3 regions of the Photorhabdus kleinii genome follow, and region 2 is predicted to be linked to each of the others. Evidence: predicted binding sites of a transcription regulator. Region 2 holds the regulator's gene; each other region holds the start of a gene.
What was found. Region 2 encodes CRP, which controls carbon source genes, mostly activating them, when cyclic AMP is high. Its sites were predicted from a motif close to ATGTGANNNNNNTCACAT; they were not measured.
Positions count from the first base shown of each region.

Region 1 (9,130 bases), on a different contig from region 2:
GTTTCTGCATAATGAGCCACTTCATCAAGTGTCATTTTTCCTTCAAGAATATTTCTACCTAGTTCACTATTCCAACCAGAATAACGCTGAGCGACATACTCATCTAATTTACCGTCTACTAATATTTTCACCGCACTCTTTAATGATAAAGCCATAGTATCGATGGCGCCGATATGCCCATAAAACAGATCATCAATATCAATACTTTGACGGCGAACTTTTGCATCGAAATTTAAACCACCTGTCGTAAAACCACCGGCTTTTAAGATTTCATACATTACCAGAGAATTCTCCTCGACACTATTCGGAAATTGATCGGTATCCCAGCCAAGTTGAGCATCCCCGCGATTGGCATCAATAGAACCAAATATTCCCAATGCAATCGCTGTGGCGACTTCATGCTGAAAGGAGTGTCCAGCTAATGTGGCGTGGTTAGCTTCAATATTCACCTTAATTTCATTTTCTAAGCCAAACTGTTTTAGGAAACCATAAACGGTAGCCACATCATAATCATATTGGTGTTTAGTCGGCTCCTGAGGTTTAGGTTCAACTAATAATGTTCCCTGAAAACCAATTTTATATTTGTAATCCACAACCATTTGCATAAAACGGCCGATTTGTTCTCTTTCTTGACGTAAATCTGTATTGAGCAAACTTTCATAACCTTCACGTCCGCCCCACAGTACATAATTTTCACCACCCAGTTTTTTAGTCATTTGCATAACTTGACAGACTTGTGCTGATGCATAAGCGAAAATATTAAGATCTGGATTAGTTGCCGCACCGGCAGCATAACGAGGATGTGTAAAACAGTTTGCCGTTCCCCATAACAATTTAACGCCAGTCTCTGCTTGTTTATCTGCAAGAATATCGGACATGACGTCCAAATTATAAATATATTCTTTTAAACAACAACCTTCAGGGGCAACATCAATATCATGGAAACAATAAAAAGGAATATTGAGCTTGTAGAAAAATTCAAAAGCGACATCAGCTTTAAGCTTAGCCAGTTCTAAAGCGTCACCTCCTGTTTGCCAAAAACGCTCAAATGCCCCAGAACCAAACATATCCGTACCATTCCAACAGAAACTGTGCCAATAGCAGACGGCAAAACGCAGATGATCTTTCATCTTTTTGCCTAAAATAATCTCTTCTGGGTTGTAATGACGAAAAGCTAATGGATTATTACTTTGCCTACCTTCGTAACTAATTCTATTTATTCCCTCAAAATACGGCTGCATATCTGCCTCTATCTAATAGGTATATGTGTGTATAAAATTTTGTTCATCAATGTCGCTATTTTCAATTGCGTTATTTTATTTCTTCATTAAGATTATTGTTAATTGTGTGATTTATCTCATAATTTATCATTAATTTAACCCTGAAAATAGAAAAATAATTATGATTAAGATTGTATAAATCAATAAGGAAATAAATGATGAATAGACGATACCATATAACACTATTATTTAACGCCAATAAAGCTTATGATCGTCAAGTGATAGAAGGGATAGGTGAATATTTACAGGCATTTCAATGTAATTGGGATATCTTCATTGAAGAAGATTTCACCACGAAATTAAATAGTTTGAAAACTTTGCAGAGTGATGGAATTATTGCTGATTTTGATGATATAGAAATCCAGCGTACTTTCAGTCAGTTAGACATTCCTGTTATTGGTGTCGGCGGCTCTTATCACCAAGAAAATCACTATCCTGCGGCTCATTATATTGCGACAAATAACTTCGCTTTAATAGAAAGTGCATTTAATCATTTAAAAGATAAAGGTATTAAACGTTTTGCATTTTATGGTTTACCTCAGACAAGTGGTAAACGATGGGCAATAGAGCGTGAATACGCTTTCCGACAATTAGTCGAAAAAGAAAAATATCAAGGTGTGGTGTATCAAGGAATGGAGACGACACCAGAAAATTGGTTTTACGCACAAAATAGATTAAAAAATTGGATTCAAACTTTACCCCCAAATACAGGCGTTATCGCAGTAACGGATGCCAGAGCTAGACATATTTTAGCCGCATGTGAACATTTAAATATTCCTATTCCTGATAAACTCTGTGTTATAGGCATAGATAATGAAGAAATAGCCCGTTTTCTTTCACGTACTGAGCTCTCTTCCGTTGTGCAAGGTACACAACAAATGGGTTACCAAGCAGCAAAATTGCTTCATCAGCTTTTTAAAGGTTACATTCCTAAAAAATATCATCGCCAATTAATTCCACCTTTAAAGGTTATTGCAAGGCAATCGACAGATTTTCGGGCATTAAATGATCCCGCAGTTATTCAAGCAATGCATTATATTCGTCATAACGCGTGTAAAGGGATAAGAGTTGAACAAGTTATTGATGCTATTGGTATGTCTCGTTCTAATCTTGAAAACCGTTTTAAAAGTGAATTTGGTCAAACAATTCATACTATCATTCATAATGAGAAATTAGGTAAAGTAAAAAATCTTTTAATCCACACCTCTATTTCAATCAGTGAAATTGTTACCGTTTGCGGCTACTCTTCTTTACATTATTTTTACTCCATGTTCAAACGAAATTATAATATGACACCTAAAGAGTATCGAGATAAATATAAAATTACCAAAAAGAATTAAATAAGCCATCCTCAAAAAATAGGATAGCTTTTAATTTAATTAGATATCTTCGCCGTTCATTGCTATGACTTTTTTATACCAATAAAAACTCTTTTTCTTATAACGTACAAAATCCCCATTTCCATTATCATCAACATTGACATAAATAAATCCATATCGTTTACGATATTCACCGGTCGAAAAAGAGACACAATCGATACATCCCCATGCAGTATAACCGAGGATATCAACACCATCGAATAAAATAGATTTTTTAATTTCAGATAGGTGTGATGCTAAATATTCAATACGATAATCATCATTGATAACACTATCTTGAGGTAATTTATCAACGGAACCCAACCCATTTTCAACGATAAAAATAGGTTTCTGATAACGTTCATATAATTCAGATAAACTGTATCGAATACCTATAGGATCAATTTGCCACTCCCATTCAGAGGATTTTAAATAGGGATTGAGTTTTCCTTTTTCAAAGAAGGATAGGGATTGGCTATTTTTTTCTAACATCTCTGTAGATGAAGCGACGATATTACTCATATAATAGCTTATCGCTAAATAATCAGCGCAACCTCCCCGTAACCAATTTAAATCGCCATCTTCAATATGAAGTTCTATCTTTTTTCTTTCCCATTCTTTAATAAGATAAGATGGATAATATCCACGAAGTTGAACATCACTAAAAAGATATTTCTGACGCATAGCTTGTTGTGCATATAAAACATCTTCTGGCTTACAGCTCGCTGGATATAATGGCGACATATGGATCATGCAGCCAATTTTAAAATTAGGATTTATTTCATGGCCTAATTTGACAACTTTTGCACTAGCAACAAATTGATGATGAATAGTCTGATACATAACCTGTTCTGGATTGTCGTAATCCTGATAAATCACACCTGAATTACAATAACCAAATAGTGGATATTGCCAATTTATTTGGTTATTAATTTCATTAAATGTAATCCAATATTTGACTTTATTTTTATATCTTTCCATAACCACCAGGCTAAAATTCATGAAAAAGTCTATTAATTTTCGGTTATACCAACCACCATATTCCTTAACCAAATAATAAGGCATTTCAAAGTGAGATAAGGTAATAATGGGTTCAATATTATATTTCAATAATTCATCAATAAGGCCATCGTAAAACTTTAAGCCGGCTTCGTTAGGTTGTAATTCATCACCATGAGGAAAAATTCTTGACCAAGCAATTGATGTCCTAAAACATTTGAATCCCATTTCTGCAAATAGTGCAATATCATCTTTATAATGGGAATAAAATTTCACACCTTGATGATTAGGATAGATTTTATTTTCCTCAATACCATTAGTTATGACACGATCAACACCGTGCTCTCCTTTTGTCATAACATCAGCAATGCTCATTCCTTTACCATCCTGATTCCAATGACCTTCAACTTGGTTAGCGGCAACCGCGCCGCCCCATAAAAAACCGGTAGGGAATTTATTCTTCATAGGTAACTCCTGATTATTATCTTCATCAAAAATCTATTTTCTTAATTAAATATAATAGAATTAATTGAGTTATTCTCCAAATAAACAGACCAAATATCATTATTATAACTAATATTTATTTTTTTCTTTTCTTTATAAGAGTTATTTATATTCACCACTAGGGAACCCGATTTGTTCTCGAAAGCAACGGCATTTCCTGACATATTACCTTCTAACTCAACATGTTGCGCATCAGGTAAAATTAAACCCGAAAAATGGCGCATGACATAATACTCTGGATTATATATCACTTTATTTATTCCTTTTGGAATACTTATCATACTATTCTGTTTCCAACCCCAACTACTTTCTTCCCCTGAATGTAGCACCATATTCCAGTAAAAATAACCATTAGCACCATTAGTTAAATAATGTCTGAAAAGTGTAAATACATAATGAGCATATTCCCAACTATTATGACCATCACCACATTCATTTTCAGTTTGATAATATCTTAATTCCGGGTAGCTTTGTACCGTTCTTTGGATAGCATTTTTTCCTTGCCATTGATAACCAACGCCTTTTATATATTTATAGGCGTCTATGTCACGCAATACACAATTTGCATAATCATCATAATCCTGTCCAATTTCTTTAGAGAACTCAGGGGCATTAATAGTACCTAGCCAAATCTCAGTTTTTACATTATTTTGTTCGAATTTCGGTCCGAGATGGTTTTTTATAAAATCTCTTAATTGCTCACCGTTCCATACACAAGAAGGGAACTTTTGATCCGCAGCAACCTCATTCTGAATATGAATTTGATCAATTGAAATGCCTTCTTTCTGATACTCTTCAACAAATTTTACAAAATATAAAGCATATGCATCCTGACTTTGAGCATCACTCTTTAATCTACCAAAATTATAAACTTGATGGGTTTTAAGCCATACCGGAGGGCTCCACGGTGAAGCAGATATTTTTAAATTTGGTTGCCTTTCTAAAGCCTCTTTTATATAGGGAACAAGTAAACGTTTATCTCTTTTAATGGAGAAATTATCCATACTATAATCATCTTCAATATCGTTTAAACTATACCAAGAAACTGCATAATCACTGGCACCAATAGGCATCCTGGCTAATGTTAATTTACACTCTCCATCCGGTGAAAATAATTTATCTAGCACTACTTTTCTATTTTCTTTATCCAGACTTAATAAAGCTTTCATCCCAAGCTCATTGAAACAACCACCAAAGCCATCTAGTTTTCGACCTCGTTTATTAGTAATAACTAAATTGGCTTTTTCATCTGTTTTTATGATCGATAATCCTTCTTTCCATTGTTCTTTATCATTTGTATAGATAAGTCTAATCATGATTTATTATTTCCCATAAAAGTATCAATTCATTACAATAAATTAAACACAATTATTTTAACATTAGTATTATGTTATTTCACAAAGGGTTTAATTTAATTGTTTTATTTGAGTTTCATCACATATACTCTACCGAAATTATTTTTTTATTATAAACCACCCTGTTAATAATATATACCCTATGGATTTCAAGATGCATCGCGACGGCAAGGGGGGTATAGATGCTTAAATTAAAGGGTAGGATATAAACTACTTTTGAGAAAATAAGAGTAACGTTATGATAGTCTTGATATATTTTCACTGATATATTGCTAAACCACCTTCAACATCATAAAAAGGAAATTTTATGTCTCTCGTACCATTTAAGCAGGTTGATGTATTCACTCACCGGCCTTTTAAAGGAAATCCCGTTGCCGTTGTCATGGATGCCAAGGGACTCACACCAATACAGATGCAGGCCATTGCTAACTGGACCAATCTTTCCGAGACTACTTTTGTTCTTCCCGTAGAAAACCCTCTAGCAGATTACCGTGTACGGATTTTCACTCCCGGCAGTGAACTTCCTTTTGCCGGTCATCCTACGATCGGTACCGCACATGCTCTGCTTGAAGCCGGTTTAATTCAGGCGAGAGAAGGGCGTATTGTGCAGGAATGTGGGGCGGGGCTGATTACATTGAACATTACTGAAATGGAAAGTGGTCATAAATCAATCACCTTCGAACTGCCGGAACCCGCCATCACATTGCTTAGTGCCGAACAGATAGATCGCCTCGAAAGTATTCTGGGTTGCCCGTTAGATCGCGCGTTAACACCGGCACTTATTGATGTCGGAGCTCGCTGGATTGTCGCTCATACTACGGGAGCAGAAGCCGTGCTAGCAGCAGAACCTGATTATGCCAAATTGTGCGAGCATGACACGCAAATGAACATCACCGGGGTTTGTCTGTATGGTGCCTACCGTGAGGGGACAGAAACTGATATTGAAGTACGATCTTTCGCCCCATCATGCGGTGTCAATGAAGACCCTGTTTGCGGTAGTGGAAATGGTAGTGTTGCCGCATTTATGCGCCACCACAAGGTAGCAATGATTGACGATAAAATCGTTCATTCATCACAAGGCAAAAAACTTGGCCGTCAGGGAAGCATATGGCTCAGCCATTCTGACGGTAAGATTTTTGTCGGCGGTGGTGCTGTGACTTGTATCAATGGCACCATTACGATATAAATTCCGAAAGAGCACTTGCAACGTCGGAAAACATCTGTTTTCCGACAGGGTACGGGGAATGAATCATTAGTAGATCCCTAATTCTTGAGCCTGATTAGCTAGTTCCCTCATAGCCTCCATACTTTCAGCGTTACGCTGCTTTTTATATTCCATCAGATCAGCAAAACGAATACGCCGGTGTCGACCTGTTTTATGGAAAGGAAGACAACCATCTTCCAGAAGTTTAACCATATGAGGTCGCGATACATTCAATATGTTTGCAGCTTCTTGAGTTGTTTCAAGTTTTGTTGAAAGGAACGCAGCAAATTCACGCAACCCCTTTTCGGCTATTTCACTTTCGTGTTTAGCTGGAAGATTTACATCAGAGAAAGTAGAAGTAATCATGTTTAGCACCTGTTAGTCATTTCACTTTAAAAAACTAAACGAAAAACACAACAAACGAAATAAACGCAACGTGACTGTTTTAAGCAGCCTATCCTCAGAATATTTTAGGAGCATAAATGGAATTAAATCGAATCGGTGATATTGCAGCCTTCGTTGCTGCGGTACGGGCCGGAAGTTATACGCAAGCTGCGGGTTCTATGGGACTTACCCGCTCCGCTATTGGTAAGAGCATTGTGCGCCTGGAGACCCGCTTAGGCGTAAGATTGCTAAACCGAACAACGCGGCGGCTTAGCCTGACAGATGAAGGACGCATTATGTTCGAACGCTGTCGTCAAATTCTTGAAGACCTCGAAGAGGTAGATAACACGATGGCGATGCGCAGGGTAAACCCGACCGGGACGCTGAAATTAACCGCACCGATCTCCTTAGGGAAGCGCCATATTCTTTCCTTGCTAGAAACTTTCCTGAAACGCTGGCCTGAACTACAGGCGGATATTGCCTTTACTGATCGTTATATTGACTTGATCGAGGAAGGATTCGATATTGCCATCCGCATTGGTGAACCGAAAGATGATTCTCGTATCCTTACACGTACCATCGCTACTCAGCGGATGATTACCTGTGCGTCACCGGATTATTTGGCCCGGCGAGGTGTACCTCAAACGCCACAAGCGCTGCATGAGCATGACACCATTTTCTTCCAGAGTGCGGATAGACGCCGCACCTGGCGTTTTGGGACTGCGGAAGAAACCTACGTTTTCGACGGGCCGGGACGTCTAAACATAGATAGCGCGGAAACCATGCTCGAATCAGCGCTGGCAGGGTTCGGTATCATTCATCTACCTAGCTATGTTGTTGGTCGGGATCTTAGTAACGGTAAGCTTATCCCCGTATTGGAAAATTATCATGTTGAACCTGAACCTATCCGAATCATTTATCCAAGTAAAAAGCATCTTTCCCCTCGCATTCGAGGATTTATTGACCTATTGGTAGAGAGCTGGGAAGACGGAGTGCCTTGGGAGTAGCAGGTGAAAGCGCTTTAATGGCAGTGATTATCACCGCCATTAAAGCGCACTGTATGATTACGCGCTTAACTGCTCTAAGGTAGGATAATCGATGTACCCTTCCGGGCCATTAGCATAGAAGAATTCTGGACGCGGCTCATTCAGGGGCGCATCAATTCTCAGGCGCTCAACTAAGTCAGGATTAGCGATAAAGTTTCGTCCGAATGCCACAGCATCAATTAATCCTTTTTCAATCAGTCTCTCCGCTTTCTCGGCAGTATAGGCGCCTGCCGCAACAATCACACCAGGATAAACCTCGCGAATAGTTTGACGAAATGCTTCACTGAAAGGTTCTCCTCCAGTCCAATCAAGCTCGGAAATGTGTAGATAAGCCAGATTACGTTTTGCTAACTCGCGGATCAGGTAAAGTGCTGCTTTCTCCTTATCTTCATAATGACTTAGACCATCATATGGCCCTAACGGATAGATACGGATGCCAATCCGATCAGAACTCCAACTTTCAATAGCAGCATCCACCACTTCCAAAGCGAATCGCGCACGGTTCTCAATACTGCCACCATATTCATCATCACGCTGATTAGCAGAAGGAGATAAGAACTGATGAATAAGGTAACCATGTGCAGCATGGATTTCCATCATGTCAAAGTTAGCTTCTTGTGCATTGATGGCTGCCTGACGGAAGTCATTGACAATCTGATGAATTTCATCTCTCTCCAGAGCACGTGGCTTAGAGGTGTTGATTCGAATCACATTGCCTTTAGCGTCTCGCACCGAAGTCCGCGCGTTAGCCGATATCGCAGAAGGTGCCACAGGGGCTAGTTGCTCCGGCTGGAGAGAAGAGTGAGACATTCGCCCCGTATGCCATAGTTGCACGTTGCTAAGACCGCCAGCCTGATGAATTCCTTCATTAATTTTTTTCCAGGCACTTATCTGTTCAGGAGTATGCAGCCCCGGTGCGCCTGAATAACCTTTTGCCTGAAATGAAACCTGCGTCGCCTCAGTGATGATCAACCCAGCACTGGCACGTTGACGATAATAT
Region 1 is NZ_JAJAFY010000002.1:74,535-83,664, forward strand. It holds gene xylA (xylose isomerase) at 1-1,241, opposite strand, end outside; gene LG003_RS02125 (XylR family transcriptional regulator) at 1,436-2,620, shown strand; gene LG003_RS02130 (6-phospho-beta-glucosidase) at 2,660-4,102, opposite strand; gene LG003_RS02135 (glycoside hydrolase family 30 protein) at 4,144-5,457, opposite strand; gene LG003_RS02140 (PhzF family phenazine biosynthesis protein) at 5,804-6,682, shown strand; gene LG003_RS02145 (helix-turn-helix domain-containing protein) at 6,749-7,066, opposite strand; gene LG003_RS02150 (LysR family transcriptional regulator) at 7,183-8,091, shown strand; gene nemA (alkene reductase) at 8,149-9,130, opposite strand, start outside.
Region 1: LG003_RS02140 (PhzF family phenazine biosynthesis protein) is a predicted target of CRP. The motif match lies at 5,564-5,581, and genes of this name have one in related genera.

Region 2 (10,536 bases):
CCAACCTAAAAAACCGAGCTTGAATTTACGGGATTGTGATATCGCTATTTTTAAACGAAGCTGAGGTTAAATTACCCAATCCAGATTAATGGCACACAAGTTGCCGTTAATACGCCCATCATGATATTGAACAGAAACCAAGCATTGCGACTACGGAGTAACGTCCCTATCAGCGAACCAAAACCCGCCCACACCAAGCCGCACAAGAAATTAATAAACATCACCACGACACTGATCACGATGATGGAATAGAGGTAATGATCACCAGCAATACTGTAGCTGCCAACCGCACCCAACCCCATCAGCCAGGCCTTCGGATTCAAAAACTGCAATAACCAACCTTGATACCACCGCACTGGCTTAATAACAGCGCTATCTTTGGTATCCAGACGTCGGTAACTGGCTGTTGCTGTTTTCCATGCCAACCACAGCAAATAGAGGCTACCTGCAATTTTCATAACCGTGTGAATAGCAGGATAGACCAACAGCAACGCCGCTATTCCGAAAGCAGCCAGATATAAAATCGTCTGCATGCCCAGAACAACGCCAAAGAGCAATCCCAAAGAGCGGATAAAGCCGAAGTTAGCGCCTGATGACGTCAGCAACATGTTGTTTGGCCCCGGCGTAATGGAAGAAATAAACAAAAAAGCTGTTAATGAAAAAATTAGGCTTGCTGTCATGAAGAGTTACCTTTCATCCTGAATAATGGCGTTTCCCTTTCACAGAAAATATCAGTATGTTATTCACCATACAAGATAACTAATCAATTTAACTCGAAACCATTATGACTGATATCTTTCGTCCTCTCACCGGAGCCAGTAATCCGCATTTGCAGACACTACTCCCGCGTCTGGTGCGGCGGTATCCTGAACTGCAACCCTATTGGCAACGACTTAATTTACCGGATAACGATTTTGTTGATCTGGCGTGGAGTGAAGATCCCGCCACCGCAGCACATAAGCCACGACTGATCCTGTTTCATGGTCTGGAAGGCAGTTTTCACAGCCCTTATGCCCACGGTTTACTTCATGTCTGCCAGAAAAAAGGCTGGCTTGGTGTTGTCATGCATTTCCGCGGATGCAGTGGCGAACCAAACCGCCAAAAACGCCTCTATCATTCTGGCGAAACAAGCGATGCCCGTTATTTTCTAAGCTGGTTAAAACAGACCTACGGTGATGCCCCCACATCAGCCGTAGGTTATTCAGTCGGCGGTAATATGCTGGCCTGCTATCTGGCAGAAGAAAAAACAGATGCTCAGATCAATGCTGCCGTTATTGTTTCTGCTCCTCTGATGCTGGCAGCCTGTTCCCTGCGGATAGAAAAAGGATTTTCTCAGGTTTATGAACGCTATTTACTTAATAGCCTGAAACGTAATGCCACCCGTAAATTGTTACGCTACCCCGGTTCACTCCCCATTAATCTGTCTCAGGTAAAAAGATTGAAACATATTCGAGAATTTGATGAAATTGTAACCGCAAAAATCCACGGCTTTAAAAATGCAGCGGACTACTACCGCCAGTGCAGTGCTCTGCCGCGTCTGCCTGATATTACTGTGCCACTGCTGATTATTCATGCTAAAGACGATCCTTTTATGGCGCCGGAAGTTGTCCCTGATCTCAAAATGTTACCCAAAAATATTGAATATCAAATGACAGAATATGGTGGACATGTCGGCTTTGTCAGTGGTTCGTTGAAGAAACCACAAATGTGGCTGGAACAACGCATCCCAAATTGGCTGTCATCTTATCTGGAGCAACCACAATGATTATTCCGTGGCAACAACTGGAACCAGAAACTCTGCTAAATTTGATAGAGAGTTTTATCTTGCGGGAAGGCACTGATTATGGAGAAGATGAAAAATCGCTGGAGCAGAAGGTCGCTGACATTCGCCGTCAGTTGAAACGGGGAGATGTTATGCTGGTGTGGTCTGAACTGCATGAGAGCATCAATATTGTGCCAAAAGAAATGTTCCATTCTTAACATTATGGAGTTTACTGAATGTCTGTCAAACATCCGATTATTGCAATTACCGGCTCCAGCGGTGCCGGAACAACAACAACCAGTTTAGCTTTCCGTAAGATTTTCCAGCAACTTAACATCAGTGCCGCGCAGATAGAAGGAGATAGTTTCCACCGTTACACCCGCCCTGAAATGGATGCCGCAATCCGTAAAGCCAAAGAGCAAGGCAGGCATATCAGTTATTTTGGGCCAGAAGCCAATGATTTTGGCATGCTGGAAAAAACCATGATCGATTATGGTGAAATCGGTGAAGGCCGCTGTCGGAAATATCTTCATACCTATGACGATGCCGTCCCTTACAACCAGCTCCCCGGTACCTTTACGCCGTGGGAATCCTTACCCAAGCAGACTGATGTGCTGTTTTATGAAGGTCTGCACGGTGGCGTTGTCACACCACAACATAATGTTGCCAGTCATGTTGATCTGCTCGTGGGCGTCGTGCCGATTGTCAACCTTGAATGGATACAGAAACTTGTCCGCGATACCGGAGAACGAGGACACTCGCAGGAAGCTGTGATGGATTCCGTCGTGCGTTCTATGGATGATTATATTAACTACATTACGCCACAATTCTCGCGAACACATATCAACTTCCAACGTGTCCCTACCGTTGATACATCCAATCCATTCTCAGCCAAAGCCATTCCATCACTGGATGAAAGTTTTATTGTCATCCGCTTCCGTGATCTGACTCAAATTGATTTCCCATACTTGTTAGCAATGTTACAAGGCTCATTCGTTTCAAGCATTAATACCATCGTGGTCCCCGGTGGAAAAATGGGATTAGCAATGGAATTAATTATGACGCCATTGGTACAGCGATTACTGGAAGGGGAAAAGATTTGTTAATCAGCGCCTGAGGTCAATTTAACAAATCCAGTACTTAAAATTTGCATCTTATATTATTCAGTTAAAAAAACAGGTAACTGAGATAATTAGTTACCTGTTGTTATTTTTTAATCAAAAATAATTTCTCAATCTATCTCTTTAATTTCAAAACTGTGGGTAATTTCAACTGATTTCCCCAACATCAACGAAACAGAGCAATATTTTTCCGCGGAAAGCATGACTGCACGTTCAACCGCTTTATCTATTAAATCCTTACCCGTAACAATAAAATGCAGATTAATATGAGTAAACAAGCGTGGCACCTCTTCACGACGGCGGGAAGTTAATTTTACTTCACAATCTCTGATGTCATACCTGCCTTTCTGCAAAATAGAAACTACATCAACCGTACTGCAACCACCGGCTGCTATTAATACCATTTCCATTGGACTCGGTGCCTTATCGCCGGCATTACCATCCATCATGATCTGATGACCGGAAGATGACTCCCCCAAAAGAGACAATCCTTCAACCCATTTTACCCGCGCTTGCATAAATACCTCTTAAGTCGTTCTTTGCATCCAAGCCTACTCTTTCAGTATTAAGCTAGCAATCTAATGAGCGGTTTATTATGCTGAAACAATACAAGACAAGACAGAAGCCTTTTCCTGTGTTAAAAACAGAAGTGGGCCAGGTATATATAGGTTAAGATCAATACCCTAGGGTTCAAATTTCAGATAACCTATATAAAACCCTTACCTGTCGGTTTTTCAACAAACTAATGTTAAGCTAGTGTCTTTATAAGCCAGCCTGACGAGAAACTTTTAGATTCTCGTGTTATTTAGGCAGCGATAACAACAGAGGATGAAACGAATGGTTCTCGGCAAGCCACAAACAGACCCCACTCTTGAATGGTTTTTGTCACACTGCCATATTCATAAATATCCATCTAAAAGTACGCTTATTCATCAAGGCGAAAAAGCAGAGACGCTTTACTACATCGTAAAAGGCTCTGTTGCGGTTTTGATTAAAGATGAAGAAGGCAAAGAGATGATCCTCTCCTATTTAAATCAGGGGGATTTCATTGGTGAACTTGGATTATTTGAAGAGGGGCAAGAGCGTACAGCCTGGGTACGGGCCAAAAGCGCCTGTGAAGTAGCTGAAATCTCCTATAAAAAATTCCGTCAACTGATTCAGGTAAACCCGGATATTTTGATGCGTTTATCTGCCCAAATGGCAAACCGTTTGCAAACAACTTCTGAGAAAGTCGGTAATCTGGCTTTCCTGGATGTTACCGGCCGGATTGCCCAAACTTTATTGAATCTGGCGAAACAACCAGATGCAATGACCCACCCGGACGGAATGCAAATCAAAATCACGCGTCAGGAAATTGGCCAGATTGTTGGCTGTTCCCGCGAAACGGTTGGTCGCATTCTGAAAATGCTAGAAGATCAAAACTTGATCTCCGCACACGGTAAAACTATTGTTGTTTACGGTACACGTTAACGCCTGATTAATCAGCGCATAATCCTGCGCTGATTTCTCTTATATTTAATTACACCAACTGGTTAATTGCCTGCTCTAACCGCTCCATTCCTTGAGCAATCTCTTCTTCACTAATAATCAACGAAGGCGTGAAACGCAATACATCACCACCCGCACTCAACAACATTAAGCCATTTTCAGCCGCCAGTTGCAGAATATCTTTGGCTTTTCCTTGATATGGTGCTTTGAGTTCTGCACCAATCAGCAAACCCTTTCCTCGGATTTCACCAAATATCGAATGTTTCTGATTGATATCATTCAGAAAATTCATCATCAAATTATGGCGTTTCTCAACTCCCTCCAGAACTGTTGGTGTATTAATAATATCAAAAGCAGCATTTGCAACTGCACAAGCCAACGGATTACCGCCGTAAGTTGTACCGTGAGTTCCCGGCGTCATCGCTGAAGCAATATTCTCTGTCGTCAGCATAGCGCTAATAGGGAAGCCATTTCCCAATGCTTTTGCTGTGGTAATGATGTCCGGCGTAACATCATAATACATATAAGAAAATAGCTTACCGGTACGTCCCATCCCACTTTGCACTTCATCAAACACCAACAGCACCTGATGCTTATCGCAAAGCTCACGCAACCCACGAATAAATGCCGGTGCTGCCGGCGTGACTCCCCCTTCTCCCTGTACAGGCTCCAATACAACAGCACAAGTATGGTCATCTATGACAGCCTTCACTGCATCTAAGTCATTAAAAGGCACATGAATAATATCCGCGGGTTTTGGCCCAAAACCATCAGCATATTTTGGCTGACCACCCACGGAGACAGTAAATAAGGTGCGACCATGAAAACCCTGATGAAATGCGATAATTTTGGTTTTATAGGGACTGTGACGCGTAATGGCATAGTGGCGAGCCAGTTTAAATGCCGCTTCATTCGCTTCTGCTCCTGAGTTGGCAAAAAATACCCGCTCAGCAAAAGTCGCATCAATCAGTTTCTGCGCCAAAATCAAAGCCGGTTCATTGGTAAAAATGTTACTGATATGCCAAAGTTTCTCCCCCTGCTGCTTCAAAACATCCACTAACGCAGGATGACAATGGCCCAAAGCTACAACAGCAATCCCTCCCGCAAAATCAATATACTCTTTCCCTTGCTGATCCCATACACGACTACCTTGCCCTGTCACCGGAATAAACTGCGCTGGTGAATAAATTGGCAACATAACTTGATCGTATGCGTTTCTATCTACTGCGGTATGCTCCTTCATTTTCCCACCCGTTTTCTATATACACGCCATTCAAAAGTGAAATTATAATCACTGAATATGCATAAAAAATCAAAGATGGGCAAATGAAAAAGATGGATAAATGAAGAAATTATCGGTATCTGGTTAATATCTCAGAAAGTTGCTCAGCAACTGGTGACCTTGCTCACTGAGAATACTTTCAGGGTGGAACTGCACCCCTTCCAGCGGTAGAGTGCGATGACGAATGCCCATAATTTCATCGACATTGCCGTTATGCTGGCTCCATGCGGTGACTTCAAATGAGGCTGGTAATGTCTCTGCGGCAATCACCAATGAATGGTAACGAGTCGCGGTTAATGGCCGGTTAAGCCCTTTGAACACACCTTGCTGATTATGGTGAATAGCAGAAGTTTTTCCATGCATCACTTCCCTGGCTTTTACCACGCTGGCACCAAACGCCTGCCCAATTGCCTGATGTCCAAGACAAACACCAAGAATCGGCAACTTATCCGAAAAATGAGAAATCGCAGCCAGAGAAATTCCTGCTTCATTTGGGGTACAAGAGCCAGGGGAAATCACCAGATGAGTAGGCATCAATCTCTCAATATCTTCAAGTTGCAGTTCATCATTACGCTTAACTAAAACATCTGTACCCAATTCACAAAAATATTGATATAAGTTATATGTAAAAGAATCATAGTTATCTATTATTAGTAACATAGGAGTCTATCCTACTCATTTTTATCGCTGTATTTGTTGCCCTGCCACTCCTGCAATTTGTTTATCCTGCACAACTGGCTCCAGATAAAACGGCCTCGCGACAACGGGGCGGCTATCATAGCACATCAATATTTGTAGCATAGTACAACAAAATCAATGGCTGTTTTTTCCTTAATCAACTTACTCTCATACCCTACAAAACATATGCTCTATTTTGATATTCAATAAGTAAAGGTAATTGTTATGAAGACAAAACTGATTATAGCATCTCTTTTTTTACTGTCCTTCTCCACGCTGGCTGTTACTAAAACTGCTAACATTTTCTTCCCGGAAAAAGGGGTGGTTTGTGATAAAAAAGGAAAATATTGCTCTGATCAAAAAGGGCTATCGCTAAAATTAACCGAAAGGTATTTAGGGAAAAGAGCGGCAAAACACCTGAAAAAAGAGTTTGGTGATGGAAAAGATATCGACTTTTCATCTTACACTTTAAGTAACGGCATACATTGTGAGAGTAAAGAGAAGAAATGTTACAAAGACAGATATTATCCACGAACCGAAGTAAATAAAGAATTTACCCAAAAGATGTATGAATGACAGTGAAACTGGCCTGCATTTAATGCAGGCCAGTTTGTTAATCTGATGAGAGTTAACCGGAAGACCAGAAACTGCCACAGCCAAAGTAATAGAAAAAATTAAAGAATAATCTCCGCAGACAGAATAGCAACAGGTTTAACCGGTACATTCTGATATGGACCAACATTTTCCGTTTTGACTTGAGAAATTTTATCCACAACATCCATACCTTTTACGACTTTACCAAATACTGCATAGCCAAAGTCACGCTGACCGTGATCAAGGAAAGCATTATCCGCTACATTAATAAAAAATTGGCTGGTGGCGCTGTCTTTATCAGCTGTACGTGCCATAGAGATAGTTCCGCGTAAATTACGCAGTCCATTATCTGCCTCATTTTTAATAGCAGCTTTAGTCGCTTTTTGCTGCAAATCTTTGGTAAAACCACCACCCTGCACCATAAATCCAGGGATTACCCGATGGAAGATTGTATTGTTGTAATAACCCTCATTGACGTATTCAATAAAGTTTTTCGTTGTAATTGGAGCTTTCTGATTATTTAATTCCAGTTCAATATTACCCTCCGTTGTTGTCAGCTTCACGTGGATTTCTCCCACCGCCAAAGCCAGAGGCGCCATTGCGCTCAGAGAGCATGCAGTTACAAGTGCTACTAAAATACGTTTAAACATTCTGGGTTCCTATATTATTAAGGTCAACAACACAAACTGAATTAATTCTAATAATCTCTTCAACATCGTGCTTAATATTTACCTACATTTACGCTATCAATCGACTGGTGCTTTGAAGAAAAATGTATCCTTTCAATAACAGGTTAGATTTTATTTCATAAACCGAGCGTCATCAGTAACAAAATAGCAAGCTTAGTTCAACCCATCAGAAATATGTCATTATTTTTAATCCTGTCAACCAACAGTGGCTATCGGTATAATCTTCTTTGCCATATATTCGGCGCATTTCTCAGGGAGATAATCATTTTGACCATCAAAAACCACAACTATCATATGACCCGTTTTATCACGAGCGCACCTGATATTCGCCATCTGCCTCAAGATATGGGCATTGAAGTCGCGTTTGCCGGTCGCTCAAATGCAGGTAAATCTAGCGCTCTGAATGCTCTGACGAAACAGAAAAGCCTCGCCCGTACCAGTAAAACGCCTGGCCGAACTCAACTCATCAATTTATTCGAAGTAGAAGAAGGTATTAGCCTGGTTGACTTACCGGGTTATGGCTATGCCGAAGTACCAGAAGAGATGAAACGCAAATGGCAAAAAGCATTGGGTGAATATCTACAAAAACGTGAATGCCTGATCGGGCTGGTCGTACTGATGGATATCCGTCACCCATTGAAAGATCTTGATCAGCAGATGATCCAATGGGCAGTCGCAATGCAAGTACCGGTTATGGTGTTATTGACTAAAGCCGACAAACTGGCATCTGGCGCCCGTAAAAGTCAACTGAATAAGGTTCGTGACACCTTACTCGCGCTGAATGGGGATATTCAAGTGGAATATTTCTCAGCCCCGAAAAAAATCGGTATCGATAAACTACAACAAAAACTGGATATATGGTTCAGCCAGAAAGCCGTTCAAGTTGAAAACCATAGTTAATACAGTCTTTTTCATTCCCACCAATTAAATTCAGATGAAAAAAATGCCCCAGTCAAAATTGACTGGGGCAGCTAATATTCAGCTAAATCCGATTACGTGAAGTAAAAGGTCTGAAAGATAGAACATCTTACCTCTGTACCCTACGCCAATAACTCTACCCTATTTTATTTATTAGAAAAAGCCTTTTTGTAATTTATTTTCAGAAATTATCTCGATTCAGCCAAGAATTTTGCTCATTTTGACAACATTAAATGTAGTTTAATTACATATTTATGCGATCTGGATCTAATATGCATTACATGGACAACAAATCGGTACAAGTGAATACAAAAAATTTATTTAACTAATAATATTACTTAGTAAGAGTAAAATAACTGTTACACGCCCTCTCAATAGGCATGGTTTTTCGTATAAACGCCTTATGAATAAGAATAAATCCGATACGACCTTAACCAGGAGAATAATAATGAACCAGCATGATAATGCTTCATTAGGTATAAGTAACAATAGTAACTCTCTATTAGAATGGGAAGAAAATGTCTATTGCAGCAATAATATAGCCCTCGCATCCACCATCGGAGCAACCGCTATGTTATTACAGAATGGCAGTGTAATTACCTGGGGACTTCCACATCTTGGCGGTCAAATTCCACCTGACATTACTGTATTACAAGATATCGTTAGCCTGAGTCAAACAGGTACTGCATTCGCAGCCATACGGGCAAACCGCAGCGTCGTTGCCTGGGGAAATGCAAGTACCAGCGGCACGATTCCACCAGCCATTGCACAACTACAGGATATTATTAGCTTGACTGCTTCGGGCGGCGCATTCACGGCTCTGCGGGCAAACCACAGTGTTGTCGCCTGGGGAGACACACCAATCCCACCAGAAATTGCTGCATTAAACGATATCATTGACCTCACTTCAACAGGCTCAGCTTTCACTGCCCTACGAACAAATCGTAGCGCGGTCACTTGGGGAGTAATAGCGAGTATTGAACGAGTTGAATATGACGCAGCTAAGGTACAGAATGTCATCAGCTTAAGTTCATCAAGTGATGCCTTTGCAGCCCTACGAGCAGACCGTAGCATCGTCGCCTGGGGAGATATATACAATGGAGGAAAAATTCCACCTGAAATTGCTAACTTAAAAGACGTTATCAGCCTGACGTCAACATCCCGTAGTTTTTCAGCCTTGCGAGCAAACGGTAAGAGAGTAGGCTGGGGAGGAGGAGATTTTGTAGCGCATGGTGAATATGACTAATGGATCATTGCACATGGCTTATAGTCACTTAACATGTTAGGTCGTCAAAAAGAGGAAAGGCTTAACATACTGCGTTGGCATCAGGAAGAACCCATGTCCCAACGCAGTTACTGATGTTTTTAACTGTATTAACTCAGCCCATCGCTTATTAAGCTGGCATATCAGTGTGCCTGATCCCAATTGTCACCGATACCTACATCCACTTTCAACGGGACATCAAACACCATACTCTTCTCCATTAATTCACGAATTTTCTGTTCTGCATATTCAAGTTGTGATTCATGGACTTCAAATACCAGCTCATCGTGAACCTGCATAATCATACGAACTTTCGGTTCTTCACTGACAATCCAATCATCCACCGCAATCATTGCTTTTTTGATGATATCCGCCGCGGTTCCCTGCATTGGCGCATTAATAGCTTCACGTTCTGCTGCCTTACGGCGCATGGCATTGCGAGATTTGATATCTGACAGATAAAGACGACGGCCATCCAGCGTTTCAACGTAACCCTGTTCTTCCGCTTGTTTACGAGTACGCTCCATATACGCCAATACCCCCGGATAGCGCTCAAAATAGAGATCCATATAGCGTTGAGCTTCACCGCGAGGAATACCTAACTGACGGGAAAGACCAAATGCACTCATACCATAGATCAAACCAAAGTTAATCGCCTTAGCACTACGGCGCTGCTCACTGGTTACCTGTTCCAGTGGCAAACCAAAGACTTCCGCCGCCGTTGCCCGGTGAATGTCTTG
Region 2 is NZ_JAJAFY010000066.1:105-10,640, forward strand. It holds partial or broken gene LG003_RS20885 (IS982 family transposase) at 1-64, shown strand, start outside; gene LG003_RS20890 (LysE family translocator) at 72-680, opposite strand; gene LG003_RS20895 (hydrolase) at 785-1,765, shown strand; gene LG003_RS20900 (YheU family protein) at 1,762-1,980, shown strand; gene LG003_RS20905 (phosphoribulokinase) at 1,999-2,868, shown strand; gene LG003_RS20910 (OsmC family protein) at 2,994-3,401, opposite strand; gene crp (cAMP-activated global transcriptional regulator CRP) at 3,721-4,353, shown strand; gene argD (bifunctional acetylornithine/succinyldiaminopimelate transaminase) at 4,403-5,614, opposite strand; gene LG003_RS20925 (aminodeoxychorismate synthase component II) at 5,738-6,313, opposite strand; gene LG003_RS20930 (YcgJ family protein) at 6,557-6,907, shown strand; gene ppiA (peptidylprolyl isomerase A) at 7,006-7,575, opposite strand; gene yihA (ribosome biogenesis GTP-binding protein YihA/YsxC) at 7,882-8,514, shown strand; gene LG003_RS23645 (hypothetical protein) at 8,593-8,640, opposite strand; gene LG003_RS20945 (hypothetical protein) at 8,981-9,778, shown strand; gene polA (DNA polymerase I) at 9,940-10,536, opposite strand, start outside.

Region 3 (10,536 bases), on a different contig from region 2:
TGGAAGGTTAGTTTCGAAAATCGAGCTAGCTTTCTTGGTGTGACAATTCATAAATATTCCTTTTGTTTCTGTTTGTTTATTGCTGGTTCAATTCAGGTAATACAGAGATAAACAAAACGACCAGTATGAGAAATTTCATCCAAGGTGCTGATAGCAAAAGTGTTATAAAAATGAAAAATAATTTATGATGATAGGCTAGTTCATCATCTATCTTAGGTATTTAGAATCATTTTCACTATTTGGTAAGAGTTGTTAACTGATGGAGGCATGACTTTATAGCGTGAAAGCTTATTATGTTAAGCTTAATTTTTATTAATGTAGGAATAAAAAATTAATTTAATCATAGCGGTAAAGAAACCCCGTAACAGTTTCAGCCTGAAAATAATCAGACTTGAATTGATCGGGGCATTTCTGGTCTTTTGCCGGGTGACGGCTCCTCGTCCTATCGGCATAGGTATCTACACAACTTTCGTCAAAAATGGTATTGATATTCAGTATGCTTTCAATTTTTCTATCGTCAGAACAGATAAATAACGGATAGCTTCATGTTCATTGATACCCACTGCCATTTTGATTTCCCTCCGTTTCGTGATGATGAACAGCAGAGCCTGCAACGAGCGGTACAGATTGGCGTGGATAGAATTATTGTCCCCGCTATTAGTAGTGCAAATTTGCAACAGGTATCTGAATTGGCTTGTTCTTATCCTGAGATTTATGCTGCATTGGGTTTGCATCCTCTTTATATCGATCAACATCAGGAAGCGCATCTTGCGGATCTGGAACAATTTCTAAAACAGAAACACGAAAAGTTGGTGGCGGTTGGGGAGATTGGGCTCGATCTCTATATGACTGAACCCCAATTTGAAAAACAGAAAGCGCTATTATGCGCTCAATTGCGGTTAGCAAAACAGTATGAATTACCGGTTATCCTTCATTCCCGAAAAAGCCATGATCAACTGGCAGCGATCCTAAGAAGAATCAACCTTCCCCGTACCGGTGTAGTACACGGATTTGCGGGTAGCTTATCGCAGGCGGAGGCTTTTATCAGTTTGGGATATTACCTTGGGGTAGGGGGAACCATTACTTATGAAAGAGCGCAGAAAACACGTCGCGTAATGGCTGAACTCCCGTTAACGTCTCTGGTGCTGGAAACCGATGCTCCGGATATGCCACTTTTCGGTTTTCAGGGAGAACCTAACCGGCCGGAAAAAATTGCCGGAGTGTTTGCTTCGTTATGTGAGCTTCGTCGCGAAGCTCCAGATGAGATTGCTAACCAACTTTATCATAACAGTATTGAGTTATTTGGATTAGCTATATGATTTACAAAGTGATTTTAACTACTATTGGCAAAGATGCAGTTAACTGAAACTGGATAAATCGATGATGGATTAAGATGCAAAGCTCCAAGGGTATAATATTTGCAATTAATTTTCGTTGAAAAAATCCTTTATAAATTCATCCGTATCAATTAAATCACCTTTAATTTCGCTCGATAGTTTGCTCAAAAAGTCCACCAAATATTGGGCATTCAATTGTGCGATCTTCTTACCCTCTGTGGTATTCATTTTTTCGGGCAGTTTAAATAACTTTGTCTGAAAGTGATCGATTGCATAAGATTTGTCATCCAAGGGGCGATTAAGTGCAAAGGGATCATCATGCTGAAAAAGTCCCTGACCGAGCATACCTGCTATATAAAATACTCTGGCGAGTCCAATGGCTCCTAATGCATCCAATCGGTCTGCGTCTTGGAGTATTTTAGCTTCTATTGTTTCTGGGGGTAAGGCTGCGCTATAGCTGTGGGTTATAATTGCGTGTTTTACCGCATCATAAAGTTCTTTTGGGAACTCTGGAAATTCAATAGATAGAATTTTTACAGCTTCCTGTGCTGCAAGTTTTGAGGACTGTTTTTTTTCTGGATGATTCTTTGGTAATGACACGATGTCATGTAAGTAACTTGAGGCAATGATAACTAAAGGATCACCTCCTTCTTTCTCCATGATTCTTTTCGCGTTATTTGCAACACGGATCAGATGACCAATATCATGAGCGTTATCATTAGAGTTTGCGAGTCGATGTTTTAAAAATTCTCTCAAACGTTCTTCTAGAATATTCGTTTTCATTATTTTCATTTACTTAAAGGTATAATAGGTCTTCTGTTCCCTGTCTTGACTTTAATAATAATAATTCTTGTCCATTTTGTATAGTTGAAATGCAGTAGAAAAATAACTAAATATTAGTATTTAGGACGTTAACGGAAATTTATTAACCGTTACAGGTTGGATACTATGGAGTTAATTGTTTTTGCACAATTGTTTGATTGTTACTCAGGAGTAAATTGTTATCTCCATAGAGGAATTACTCGTAATTTAGACATAGGCTTATTTTCTTAGATTTATTTTTGAAACATTGCTTCTCTGCTTATCTATAGATGTAAATATATATGACAGAGTTGTTGCCTGCGGATCATAAGCACCACACTTTAATTGCATTTACCTGATAATTATTTCTTAATTGTTGATTATTTTGCCATTCCGATATTAGATTATCTGTTGCAGATTATTTTTGTAATTTGTGTGATTTACATCACATTTATCATTTTTTTATTGCTTTTTTCAGTAGATATTTGTGATGTCAATAGCTTGTTCATTCCGATGACTGAGTATAATCAGCGCCGACTCAGCGTCAGTGAGCGATTTACGTTCAACTGACATATTTAATTTATTATTAAGTGAACAGGGATTCTTCCAATGCAACTCTTTATGAGCCTGGTCGGGATGGTAGTGCTGATCTTGATCGCAGTACTCTTTTCCAGTAATTATCGTGCTATTAAACTTCGTACTGTCCTTGGTGCCTTTTTGATTCAGATCGCTATCGGTGCTTTCGTACTTTATGTTCCCGCAGGTAAGAAAATATTAATGGGTATGTCTGAGGGAGTTTCTAGTGTTATCCAGTACGGTCAGCAAGGAATGGATTTTATTTTTGGTGGATTAGTTTCCCCCAAAATGTTTGAACTGTTTGGCGGCGGGGGATTTGTTTTCGCCCTGCGTGTACTGCCTATTATTGTTTTCTTCTCTTCATTGATTGCTGTGTTGTACTACATTGGTGTTATGCAGCTAGTTATCAAAGTATTGGGTGGTGGCCTGCAAAAAATTCTCGGAACTTCACGTACGGAATCTTTGTCTGCGACAGCGAATATTTTCGTAGGCCAAACTGAGGCGCCACTGGTTGTTCGCCCTTATATTGCTACCATGACTCAATCTGAACTGTTTGCGGTAATGTGTGGTGGTCTGGCATCCGTTGCGGGTTCGGTATTGGCCGGTTATGCATCAATGGGCGTACCTTTGGAATATCTGATTGCGGCTTCCTTTATGGCGGCGCCAGGTGGCCTGTTGTTCGCGAAATTGATGGTGCCTGAAACTGAAAAGCCACATGACACTGTTGATGCAATGTCACTGGTCGCTGAAGAGGAACGTCCTGCTAACATCATTGATGCAGCCGCCTCTGGTGCCGCTTCTGGTATGCAATTAGCGTTGAACGTCGGTGCAATGTTATTGGCGTTTGTTGCCCTTATTGCATTGTTAAATGGTATTCTCGGTGGAATCGGTGGTTGGTTTAATTATCCACAACTTTCTCTTGAACTGGTGTTGGGTTGGGTCTTCGCGCCAATTGCTTACCTGATTGGTATTCCGTGGAATGAAGCAACGGTAGCAGGTTCTTTCATCGGTCAAAAAATAGTTGTGAACGAATTTGTTGCCTTTATGAACTTCGGCGCTTATTTGAAACCGGATGATGTAGTTACGGCTGCTGGCTTGCAGGTTCTGTCAGATCATACTAAAGCAATTATCTCCTTCGCATTGTGTGGTTTCGCTAACCTTTCTTCCGTTGCTATCCTGCTAGGTGGTCTGGGCGGTATGGCACCGAACCGCCGCGGAGATGTTGCTCGTTTGGGGATGAAAGCCATTATCGCGGGCACACTATCCAACTTAATGAGTGCAACTATCGCAGGCTTCTTCCTGGCTCTGTAACGTTGTTGAAATTAGGCAGGTGGGATAATCCCGCCTGCAATCTATTTTCCTGCCGGTTTATCTTTAATTCGTGGTGAAAAAGCAGCGTCTTCCATACTTCTTGTTTACTAGACGTGAGTTATATTTTTTGTCGTGTATTATTTGATGATAAGCAAGTTGGATTTGCCGGTAAATCCCATGATAAATATAGTTTTATGTGATAAAAATCACATTTGAAATTATTATCTTGCAAATTACATGTAATTAGTGTGATTTTTGGCACAATTTTTTGAACGTTGAAATGTTCAAATATAAGATATGCCAAATTTCAAGGATCAAGGCGTGGCTCGCATTAAGGACCATAAGCCGAAGAGAGCATAGTGCGGTGAAAAGGAATTCAATTGTCGCTGTAGGCATATCATCGCGGCATCTTTAAGGATCAAGTCCGCTCGCCAACAAACAATCGTTTAACAGCATGTGTGGCTCTAGCAGAAGCTAGCCGCGATAATAACGTTGGAGAGTTTTATGACCGATTTAACCGCAGCAGCGCAACGTGCGCTGAGTTTGATGGATTTAACGACACTCAATGATAATGATACAGATGAAAAAGTGACGGCACTTTGTCATCAGGCGAAAAGCTCGGCAGGTAATACTGCGGCTATCTGTATCTACCCTCGTTTTATTCCTCTGGCGCGTAAAGTGTTACGTGAACAGGGCACGCCTGAAATCCGTATTGCAACAGTGACAAACTTCCCACACGGCAATGACGATATTGATATCGCTTTAGCTGAAACCCGTGCTGCTATCGCTTATGGCGCTGATGAGGTCGATGTGGTTTTCCCATACCGTGCATTGATGGCCGGTAATGAACAAGTCGGTTTTGACATGGTAAAAGCGTGTAAAGCCGCCTGTGCAGTAGCGGATGTGCTACTAAAAGTTATTATTGAAACCGGTGAACTGAAAGAGGCATCTCTGATTCGTAAGGCATCTGAAATTTCAATCAACGCAGGTGCTGATTTTATCAAAACGTCTACAGGTAAAGTGCCGGTTAATGCCACACTGGCAAGTGCTGAAATCATGATGAAGGTGATTCATGAGATGGGTGTGGGTGAAACGGTTGGTTTCAAACCGGCTGGTGGCGTGCGTACCGCTGAAGAGGCTGCACAATATCTGGCATTAGCTGATCATATCATGGGTGACAAATGGGCTGATGCCCGTCATTTTCGTTTTGGAGCTTCCAGTTTGTTAGGCAGTTTGCTAAGCACTCTGGGGCATCAGAATCAAGAGCAAAGCAGCAATTATTGATAATCGAGTACCGTATCAATCAGTGCGTAGCCGCTGAATCTTTGCCGATTTTAATCATGATTAGGAGAATGCTTTGCTTCTGACACAGGAAATTATCCGTAAAAAGCGTGATGGGCATCTACTGAATGAAGAAGAGATCCGCTTCTTCGTTAATGGCGTACGTGACAATACCGTTTCCGAGGGACAAATTGCTGCGCTGGCGATGGCTATCCACTTCCAGGACATGGTAATGGAAGAACGTGTCGCCCTGACATTGGCTATGCGTGACTCCGGGACAGTGTTGAATTGGCAAAGCCTGAATTTGAACGGCCCGATTGTGGATAAGCATTCAACCGGTGGGGTTGGTGATGTGACTTCGCTAATGCTTGGTCCGATGGTGGCGGCCTGTGGCGGCTATGTGCCGATGATTTCCGGCCGTGGTTTAGGTCATACCGGCGGGACGCTGGACAAGTTGGAAGCGATTCCAGGGTTTGATATTTTTCCTGATGAGCGGCGTTTTCGTGACATTATTCAGGATGTTGGTGTGGCGATTATCGGTCAGACCCATTCGCTGGCGCCGGCAGACAAACGCTTCTATGCAACTCGCGATATTACCGCGACGGTGGATTCTATTCCCTTGATTACCGCCTCTATCCTTGGCAAAAAACTGGCTGAGGGTTTGGACGCACTGGTAATGGATGTCAAAGTGGGTTCTGGTGCGTTTATGTCAACGTATGAAGCGTCGCAGCAACTGGCGGAATCGATTGTTAGCGTGGCTAATGGCGTGGGTTGTAAAACTACCGCGTTGTTGACGGATATGAATCAGGTTCTGGCATCCAGTGCGGGTAATGCGCTTGAAGTTCGTGAAGCTGTTCGCTTTCTGACGGGGGAAAAGCGCAATCCACGTTTACTCGAAGTTACAATGGCACTGTGTGTTGAAATGCTGGTATCCGGCCATTTGGCAACAGACCGTGAAGATGCACGCAATAGACTCCAGTCTGTCTTAGATAACGGTAAAGCAGCCGAAATTTTTGGTCGCATGGTCGCTGCACAACAAGGTCCGACGGATTTTGTTGAGCGTTATGACAGTTACTTGCCAACGGCTGTTTTCAGCAAACCCATATTGGCTGAACAGCATGGATTTATTACGCATATGGATACCCGTGCTATAGGGATGTCTGTAGTTTCCCTTGGGGGAGGGCGCCGTAAGGCAACAGATCGCATTGATTATAGTGTGGGGCTGAGCAATATCGTTGCTCTGGGCTCAGAAGTTAATGTAGGTACACCCTTAGCTATTATTCATGCCAACAATGAGAATGAATGGCAGGAAGTGGCAAAGGCAGTACGTAAAGCTATCGTTCTGGGTACAGAAGCCAAACCAGCCGCACCGATGGTTTATCGCCAACTTGGCGAATAATAACCATACTTATTATTAGATAATGGTGGCATTTTCGCATTGTTATACCCTATGGATTTCAAGATGCATCGCGACGGCAAGGGAGTGAATCCCCGGGAGCATAGCAAACTATGTAACCGGGGTGAGCGAGTGCAGCCAACAAAGAGGCAGCTTGAAAGATAACGGGTATAGTGTGATTTGACGCAGGAGAAAATTTATGAAACGAACATTCATCATGGTATTGGATTCTTTTGGCATTGGCGCCAGTGAAGATGCCGAAAAATTTGGTGATAAAGGATCTAACACCTTGGGGCACATTGCTGAAGCATGTGCCCGTGGTGATGCTGATGTCGGTCGCAAAGGGCCTCTGTATTTGCCGAACTTAAGCCGTTTAGGTTTGGGGAAAGCGACTGAGGAGTCCTGTGGAACTTTCCCTGTCGGTTTGGATAAAGACGCGGACATTATGGGTGCTTACGCTTACGCCAGTGAACTCTCTTCCGGTAAAGATACACCGTCAGGTCACTGGGAAATTGCCGGTGTCCCGGTGCTGTTTGACTGGGGTTACTTCAAAGATGAAGAGAACAGCTTTCCGCAGGCATTGTTGGATAAACTGGTAGAACGCGCAAATCTGCCAGGTTATCTCGGTAACTGCCACTCTTCTGGTACGGTTATTCTGGATAAGTTGGGTGAAGAACATATGAAAACGGGTAAACCGATTTTCTATACCTCTGCTGACTCGGTATTCCAGATCGCTTGCCACGAAGAGACTTTCGGTTTAGATCGCCTGTATGAACTGTGTGAAATCGCCCGTGAAGAGTTGACTGATGGCGGTTACAACATTGGCCGGGTTATTGCGCGCCCATTTGTTGGAGACAAGGCGGGTAATTTCCAGCGTACCGGTAATCGTCATGACTTAGCTGTAAAGCCGCCTGCTCCTACCATGCTGAAAAAATTAGTCGATGAGAAAAATGGCGAAGTCATTTCTATCGGTAAAATTGCCGATATCTATGCAAACGTCGGCATTACGCAAAAAGTAAAAGCGACCGGCATTGATGCATTGTTTGATGCAACGCTGGTGGAAATGGAAAAAGCGGGTGACAACACCATCGTATTCACTAACTTTGTCGATTTCGACTCTTCTTATGGTCATCGTCGTGATGTTCCGGGTTATGCGGCGGCATTGGAACTGTTTGACCGTCGTCTGCCTGAAATGCTGAAACGGGTGAAAGATGATGACATTTTAATCCTGACCGCCGACCACGGTTGTGATCCAACGTGGTCTGGTACTGACCACACTCGTGAGCACATTCCGGTGCTGATTTATGGACCAAAAGTACAACCTGGTTCATTGGGGCATCGTGAAACTTTTGCTGATATTGGACAGACAGTCGCTGAATATTTTGAACTGTCGCCAATGGAATATGGCAAATCAATGCTCTGAACCTACTTACTGGCTGCTTTTGGGCAGCCATGTATGACTAAAATAACCATTAAATAAAAAAATAAGGAATTTAATTATGGCCACGCCTCATATTAATGCTGAGATAGGTGATTTTGCAGACGTTGTTCTGATGCCTGGCGATCCATTACGTGCGAAATATATTGCTGAAACTTTTCTGGAAAATGTGCGGCAGGTAAACGATGTACGCGGTATGTTGGGGTTTACCGGTACTTATAAAGGCCGCCCGATTTCTGTGATGGGGCATGGTATGGGTATCCCATCCTGCTCTATCTATGCGAAAGAGCTGATCACTGATTTTGGCGCTAAAGTCCTTATCCGTGTAGGTTCCTGTGGTTCAGTACGTCAAGATGTTCAATTGCGTGACGTAATTATTGGCATGGGGGCATGTACTGATTCCAAGGTTAACCGTATACGTTTTAAAGATCACGATTTTGCGGCGATTGCTGATTTCGATCTGGTCCGTAACGCTGTTGATGCTGCTAAAGCAAAAAACATCAATGTACGTGTAGGTAACATCTTCTCGGTTGAGCTGTTCTATACACCCGATCCACAACTGTTCGATGTAATGGAGCAATATGGCATTCTGGGCGTAGAAATGGAAGCTGCGGGTTTTTACGGTGTTGCGGCTGAATATGGCGCAAAAGCGCTGACTATCTGTACTGTCTCTGACCACATTCGTACTCATGAAAAACTGACTGCCGAGGAACGCCAGACGACTTTCAATGAAATGATTGAAATCGCATTGGAATCCGTTCTGTTGGGTGATAAATAATTCTGGTTCTACATTTACTTTTGATTGCATAAAAAGAGCCGCTTTTTATTTAAATGCCAGCCAGTTGAAAAAATTGGCTGGCATAGCTCTTTTATTGCGCGGCTTTTTCCAACGCCTGAGCTAAATCAGCGATGAGATCTTCGGTATCCTCTATACCCACAGAAATACGTACCAACTGTGGTGTGATCCCAGAAGCAAGGCGTTTTTCTAATGGGATAGACGCGTGAGTCATACTAAATGGTTGGCTGATCAGACTCTCCACCCCGCCCAGACTTTCTGCCAGTGTAAATAGTTTTAGCTCTTGAATTAACCGGCGGGCATAATCATCATCACCTTTTAAGTGAACAGAAATCATACCGCCAAAGCCCTTCATTTGACGTTTTGCTAGTTCATGCTGTGGATGGGAAGCGAGGCCGGGATAGAAGACGGTTTTGATCTGAGGCTGTTGCTCCAGCCAATGTGCGATCTTTGATGCACTGTCAATGTGGCGTTGCATACGCAGGGCAAGTGTCCGCATTCCGCGCAGCACCAGGAAACTACTAAATGGATCGAGTACACCACCTATAGAGTTTTGCAGAAAACCCAGTTTTTCTGCTAGTTCTGCATTTTTTCCGACCACTGCCAGCCCGGCGATCACATCAGAGTGGCCGTTTAAATATTTAGTAGCGGAGTGCACGACGACATCAAATCCCAGATCAAGTGGGCGCTGGAGATACGGTGAGGCGAAAGTGTTATCTGCCACACTAATAATACTGTGGCGTTGCGCTATTTGTGCGATAGCCGTCAGATCGGCCAGTTTCAGCAAGGGATTGGTGGGGGTTTCCACCCAAATCATTTTTGTGTCGGGACGAATAGCGGCTTCAAGGCCGGCAATGTCATTGGCTTCCACATAAGTGACACGTAAACCGGCAGTGCGGCTACGTACTTTTTCGAGTAGCCGATAGGTGCCACCGTACAGATCATCGACTGCCACCAAATGGCTATCCTTATCCAAAAGTTCTAGCACCGTAGAACTGGCAGCCAGCCCCGAACTAAAAGCGTAGCCTCGGCTACCGTTTTCCAGTTCGGCTATCGCGCTTTCCAGAGCATCACGTGTCGGATTGCCACTGCGGGAATATTCATAACCAGAGTGCTGGCCGGGGGCTGATTGGGCGTAAGTTGATGTTGCATAAATTGCCGGCATTACCGCGCCAGTGTGATCCGGAGTGTAGCCAGCGTGAACAGTTTTAGTATCAAACTTGGTCATAGAGTTATTCCTAAAAATCAATTAAGTTGCTGACGCCATGCGTTCAGCACATCTGTGCGAGTTACCAGCCCAAGAAAGCGGCCATTATCGACGATCAGCGCCACATGTCCGGCGTCGAAAGTTGCCATCAATTGTTGCAGAGAAGCGTTTTTATCCAGCGTTTTCACCTGATGAGTCATGGCGTGGCTAACGGGCAGGCTGAAATTATGTGGATCAGCCTGCACGGTGTGCATCAAATCCCACTCGTCGATAATGCCAACGACTTGTTCTCCTTTCAGCACCGGTAATTGAGAAATCTCATACAAACGCATTCTGGTATGCGCGGTTTTCAACGTATCTTCTGGCGATATAAAAACCGTAGCGCCATCCTGA
Region 3 is NZ_JAJAFY010000011.1:31,508-42,043, forward strand. It holds gene LG003_RS08285 (TatD family hydrolase) at 546-1,319, shown strand; gene LG003_RS08290 (phosphohydrolase) at 1,425-2,120, opposite strand; gene LG003_RS08295 (NupC/NupG family nucleoside CNT transporter) at 2,760-4,025, shown strand; gene deoC (deoxyribose-phosphate aldolase) at 4,530-5,309, shown strand; gene deoA (thymidine phosphorylase) at 5,383-6,705, shown strand; gene deoB (phosphopentomutase) at 6,902-8,125, shown strand; gene deoD (purine-nucleoside phosphorylase) at 8,202-8,918, shown strand; gene LG003_RS08320 (trans-sulfuration enzyme family protein) at 9,010-10,164, opposite strand; gene LG003_RS08325 (cystathionine beta-synthase) at 10,182-10,536, opposite strand, start outside.
Region 3: LG003_RS08295 (NupC/NupG family nucleoside CNT transporter) is a predicted target of CRP. The motif match lies at 2,572-2,589, and genes of this name have one in related genera.